Regions from separate parts of the Methylophilus sp. Leaf414 genome, predicted to be linked through region 1. Evidence: predicted binding sites of a transcription regulator. Region 1 holds the regulator's gene; the other holds the start of a gene.
The links. The regulator sigma-54, encoded in region 1, starts transcription at its own class of promoters, with help from an activator protein. The targets are predictions, from matches to a motif close to TGGCACNNTTCCTGCT.

Region 1 (3,163 bases):
CGAGGCACCCGAATTAATTTTTGCCAAAATCATGTCTGTCTCCGACACGCTGATGTGGCGCTATATTGATTTACTGTCTTTTGCCTCACTGGAAACGATCGCCGAATGGAAAGCGCAAGTTGCCGGTGGCGAAAACCCGCGTAATATCAAGGTAGGTTTTGCGCAGGAAATCGTAGCCCGATTCCACGGACAGGCAGCAGCAGAAAAAGCACTGGCAGATTTCCAGACGCGCGCCAAAGGTGGCATCCCTGATGATGTGCCGGAAGTGGAAGTGGCCATTGAAGGCGAGAGTATTGGTATCAGCCAGTTACTGAAACTGGCTGGCCTGGTAGAAAGCACCAGTGAAGCGATGCGTGCCATTCAGCAAGGTGGAGTGAAACTGGATAGCGTAAAAGTGGAAGACAAAAATCAGCAATTGGAAAAAGGCGTGGTGGTGGCCCAAGTTGGCAAACGCAAGTTCGCCAAAATAACCATTAAGTAATTAACTGCTTGAAAGTAAAAGGCCGCTTTTTAGCGGCTTTTTTCTGGAATATAGAGATTACGCTTTAAAGTGACTTACGCAAATTGGCGGGTGGAATGCTCAATGATTCACGATATTTGGCAATGGTCCGGCGCGCTACCACAATGCCCTGTTGTGCCAGGGTGTCGGTAATCTGATTATCTGACAATGGTTTTTTGACGTTTTCTTCTGCGACCATCTGTTTGATCAGTGCTCGGATCGCCGTCGCCGAGCAGGAACCACCAGCATCTGTCGCAACTGAGCTGCCAAAGAAGTATTTAAGTTCATAAACGCCGCGTGGTGTGAGCATATACTTATGCGTAGTTACCCTGGAAATGGTGCTTTCGTGCAATTCGAGTTCTTCGGCAATCTCACGTAATACCAGCGGGCGCATGGCAATGTCACCGTGCTCAAAAAAGTTGCGCTGCCTATCCACAATTGCTTGCGATACGCGCAATATGGTCGAGAATCGTTGCTGGATATTCTTGATCATCCATTTGGCTTCTTGCATCTGGCTTTGCAGATACTGGCCGGAACTCTCACGATTACGTTTAAGAATATCGGCATACATCTGGTTGATGCGCAATTTAGGGATCACGCCATCATTCAGGGTAGCTACCCAAATACCTTTAATCTTTTTGACCACCACATCATGCTGGATAAAATGATCGTGGCTGAAATTGGAAAATTCGCTACCCGGCCTCGGGTTTTGCTGGCGGATTAGCTGTTGCGCGCCTTTGAGTGAGGTTTCATCGCAACTCAATTGTTTGCGCAGCTTCACAAAATCTTTATTGGCAAGCAGTGCCAGATGATCTTTGACCAGTGCAATGGCGGTTTTCAGGTAGGGCGTATCCCCAGGCAAGGCATTAAGTTGCAATAACAGGCATTCACGCAAATCGCGTGCACCTATGCCGATGGGATCAAGATTCTGGATCAGCTTGAGTGCGGTCTCCAGCTCGAGCAAATCTACCTCAAGTTCAAGCGGCAGGTTTTCAACGACTTCCTGCAGATCCTGTTCGAGATAGCCGTCATCATTAATGCTGTCGAGCAGCAGTTTAACCAGGCTCATATCACGGTGCGATAAATGCGCCAGCTGAATCTGGTCTATGAGGTGCTCACGCAAGCTGATGCTGCTGGCATCCTGGCGGGAGAAATCGCCGTCTTCATCGTCATTATTGTTGCGGCCTGCCTCGTCCCAATTGCTGGTACTGCCAAATTCGCCATAATCATCTTCAAATTCCGGCGGTGTGAATTCTTCATTAAGGTTGGGTAATTCGCCTTCGTTACCGCTAAGGTCATCCCGTAATTCTTCACGCAAAGTATCGGCTGGCGAAGAAATATCCTGTTGAATGGCAACGTCAAATGAACTGGCATCTTCCACTTCAGCCTGAGCCTGCAACGGTGCTTCGGGCGTGTTATCTTCAAACTCGCCTTCTTCATTGTCAGCCATTTCCAGTAAAGGATTTTCCTGCAAGATGGCTTCCAGCTCCTGGTTAAGTTCCAGCGTCGACAATTGCAACAGACGGATAGACTGCTGCAACTGCGGCGTCAGAGCCAGGTTTTGCGACATGCGTAATTGCAGGTTTTGCTTCATAACAAATTACAGCCTAAAGTTTTTGCCCAGATATACTTCACGTACACCTTCGTTCTGGATGATTTCATCCGGCGTACCCGCGGCAAAGATGGCGCCTTCATTCACGATATAAGCGCGGTCGCATATATCCAGCGTTTCACGCACGTTATGATCTGTGATTAAAATGCCTATATTCTGGCTGCTGAGGTAACGGATAATTTTCTGGATCTCGATCACCGCAATCGGGTCAATCCCGGCAAATGGCTCATCCAGCAGAATAAACTTCGGGTCAGTTGCCAGGCAACGCGCGATTTCAACCCGGCGGCGCTCACCCCCTGACAAACTGACAGCCTGGCTATTGCGGATATGCTGGATATGTAGCTGATCCAGCAATGATTCCAGTTTGGCTTCACGCTGTTCAGCGGTATAAGGACGGGTTTCCAGTATCGAAAGAATATTATCGGTCACAGACATCTTGCGAAAAATGGAGGCTTCCTGCGGCAGGTAGGCCAGACCCATACGCGCACGCTCATGCATGGGGGCGTGGCTAACATCGGTACCATCCAGGGTGATACGGCCGTCATCCAATGCCACCAGGCCAACAATCATATAGAAGCTAGTGGTTTTGCCTGCACCATTCGGACCCAGTAATCCGATCACTTCACCACTGTGCAAATCAAGCGTGGTGTTTCTGACGACGGTACGGCCCTGATAGGTTTTTTTTAAATGGCTGACGCACAAATGGCTGTTGTCTGGAGAAACGGTTGTTTGCATATTGCCAGTCTTTACTGTGATTCTTTCTTGGATCCGTTTTCAGGTGCATCGGGTACCGGTTCAGTCCTTAACTGCAACGAGCGATTCATCCGCAACCCTTGTTGGGTATTAGATTTGTTATCTAACACTGGTGGGGTTGTTTTGTTTTTTGGCTGTATGGTAGCTTTCACGCGGCTGTTGGCGGTGCCATTCGGGTTTGCTTTAGTGCCACCGATCACTTCTGCATATTCGGCATTGGCGTCATAACTGATGTAATCACCCGTCACTACGTCTTCGCCACGTTTGACCCAGGCATTGGTATACAGTTGCACTTTATC
Region 2 (3,163 bases), on a different contig from region 1:
GCTTGGCCAGTGTCACCGGCATATATTCTTTGATGGCGACAGTATTTTTCTGTTTATCCTGTGCCAGATAGACGAAGCTAAACCCGCCCAGACTCAGCACCCGTGTGATGGTGTAGTCATGCAACACGGTGCCTACTGGCAGTGCAATATCGATTTTATTGGCGAGCTTCACTTAATGGTTAACGTACTTAATCATGGCTTTTATTGAGGAAAACACGAAATAAACTGTGTTAACTTGTTATAACGCTATTTTCGCATATCGATACCGCTTTTGATACAATCCCCCGCTTAGCTCGGAGCGAATAATGACTTCCAAAAAGAATACCAATCATCAACCCATTTTAAGTATGACTGGCTTTGCCAACAGCGAAACCCGCTTTCCGGCAGGCCTGTTACTGATCGAATTGCGCGCAGTGAATCATCGTTACCTGGAGTTGAATGTCAAAATTGAAGACAGCTTGCGCCAGTTTGAACCGTTGGTGCGCGAACAGCTGCAGACCAGGCTTGGTCGCGGCAAAGTGGAATGCCGGTTGAGCCTGAAAAGCGATAGCGCAAGTAGCAGTAAACTGGCGCTCAACCCAACCATGGTCGCGCAGATTGCACAGACTTTGAAAGACCTGAACCAGCACTTCCCACAAGCACAGCCGGTAAATCTGGTAGATATTTTCAAGTTACCGGGCGTATTGCAAACTGAGGCGGTAGATACTGAAGCCATGGCAGAAAGTCTGCAACAGGGATTGAGCCAGACGATAGACGAACTAATTGCCGCGCGCCAGCGTGAAGGCGAAAAACTCAAACAGGTATTGCTGGACAGGCTGCAAGGCGTGCGCGAGCAAATCAGTATTGTGAAGCCGTTATTACCGCAAGCGATTCAGCAATACCAGGAAAAACTCACCGCCAAATTGCGCGAAGCGATGCAAGCCGATGATGACCGCGTGCGCCAGGAAATCGTGTTGTATGCGCAGCGCACCGATGTGGATGAGGAGCTGGCGAGACTGAATTCGCACATTACCGAGATGGACCGTATTCTTAGCGTTGGCGGCGCCGTCGGTAAAAAGCTGGATTTCCTTATGCAGGAAATGAATCGTGAAGCGAATACATTGGGCTCAAAATCAGTTGCGATTGAAACCACCCAGGTGTCCATGCAGTTAAAAGTGCTGATCGAGCAAATGCGCGAACAAATCCAGAATATTGAATAAATGCAACAATTTGCATAAATAATTAAGCCACTTCGCCTGCAAAGTGGCTTAACCCTACTGGCATGATGGTATAGTCAGATCACTCCAAGAAAACATAGGGTCTAGAACCATGCATCTTCTCCGCTATGCTTTACCTTTCTGCGTCTATGTCTTGACCAGCGTATTTCCCCAACTTTCCGTTGCTGAAATCACCACCCTGACTATCCCGGACCAGGGCTGGGCAATTACTTTCGATGCACCTCCGCTCCGGCCGGTCAGGGAAGCGGACTCCAATGACCACTATATGTATTATGGCAACGCCAATTTCTTCTCGGTAGTAATCAATGTGGATACGCCAGCGTGCGATGGCGGTGACTCACATGAAAATGTACTGAACTGCTTTTGGACTAAGGCCAGTAAAGAGCCGTTGATCAACCAGGCCAGCGTGCAAAAAAGCTGCAACAGCAATTACTGCAAACTCAACTATGAGCTGGAAAACAGTTTTCAGGATAAAAGTATCAAGCAACGGCATGTCTATTTTCTATTTTCCTATCGCAACAAGTGGAACAATGTGCATATTTCTTATGTCAATCCCACCGAAGTGGATTTAAAGGTACTGGAAAAATTTGAGCAATCGTTCAGCTACAAATAAGCATTTTCAAGACCTTTACGCATCCAACTTCTAAAATATCGCACCAATAACCGCATCCTCACACGCACCTTAATGGTGCATTAAGTATGTTCTCGGAATCATGTTTTTACTTAACTCAATGATTTAAAACTATTTTTCTGGCTGGCACACACCTTGCTGATATCAGATACAAATAATGTAAAGGTCATGGACCATGACGCAAACGGCCAAACAGTTTTTTGATGAAATGCAGGGGTATGGTGGCAATGTACGTGGCATCTACCAGGCTTACGACCGCTGGTTGAGTGCTGTACCTACACAGCAATTGGCGGCCAAACGGGCTGAAGCCGAAGTATTGTTCCGCCGTGTCGGCATTACTTTTAATGTCTACGGTGAAGAAGACGGAGCCGAGCGCCTGATTCCGTTTGACGTGATCCCGCGCATGATTTCTGCCAGTGAATGGGCGCATCTCTCCAAAGGTGCGGTGCAACGTGTCCGCGCCCTGAATATGTTCCTGCATGATATTTACCATGACCAGGAAATTATCAAGGCCGGCATTGTGCCGCACAGCATTTTGACCAACTCGCAATACCGCCCGGAAATGGTCGGTGTGAATGTGCCAAACCAGATTTATGCACATGTAGCCGGGATTGACCTGGTACGCACCAGCGAATCGCAGTTCTATGTACTGGAGGATAACCTGCGTACGCCGTCTGGCGTATCGTACATGCTGGAAGACCGCAAAATGATGATGCGGTTGTTCCCTGATTTATTCAAAAAATACCCGATTGCCCCTGTCGAACACTACCCGCATGTGCTGCTAAACAATTTGCGCTCTGTCGCGCAGACCGGGGTCACTGACCCGACCGTGGTATTACTTTCTCCTGGCGCCTACAACAGCGCCTACTTTGAACACGCCTTCCTCGCCCAGCAAATGGGTATTGAACTGGTGGAAGGCCAGGATTTGTTTGTCCGCAATAACGCCGTCTATATGCGCACCACGCAAGGCCCGCAACGGGTGGACGTGATTTACCGCCGCATCGACGACGACTACCTTGACCCTCTGGTATTCAAGCCCGACTCCATGCTGGGCGTGCCGGGTCTGCTCTCCGTCTACCGCAATGGTGGCGTCACATTGGCTAACGCCGTAGGTACCGGCGTGGCCGATGACAAGGCAACATATATTTATGTGCCGGAGATGATTAAATTTTACCTGGGTGAGTCTCCCATCCTGCAGAACGTACCTACGTATCAACTCAGCAAGGAAGATGATCTGGCCTATGTGCTGGATCATCTTCCCGAGCTGGTCGTCAAGGAAGTGCAAGGTTCCGGCGGCTACGGCATGCTGGTCGGC

Region 2: ASG24_RS05275 (circularly permuted type 2 ATP-grasp protein) is a predicted target of sigma-54. The motif match lies at 1,973-1,988, and genes of this name have one in related genera.

What each region holds. Positions count from the first base shown of each region.
Region 1 is NZ_LMQQ01000005.1:69,255-72,417, forward strand. It holds gene tyrS (tyrosine--tRNA ligase) at 1-481, shown strand, start outside; gene ASG24_RS12910 (RNA polymerase factor sigma-54) at 546-2,093, opposite strand; gene lptB (LPS export ABC transporter ATP-binding protein) at 2,100-2,846, opposite strand; gene lptA (lipopolysaccharide transport periplasmic protein LptA) at 2,858-3,163, opposite strand, start outside.
Region 2 is NZ_LMQQ01000002.1:174,586-177,748, reverse strand. It holds gene ASG24_RS05290 (serine/threonine-protein kinase) at 1-172, opposite strand, end outside; gene ASG24_RS05285 (YicC/YloC family endoribonuclease) at 306-1,199, shown strand; gene ASG24_RS05280 (hypothetical protein) at 1,309-1,830, shown strand; gene ASG24_RS05275 (circularly permuted type 2 ATP-grasp protein) at 2,024-3,163, shown strand, end outside.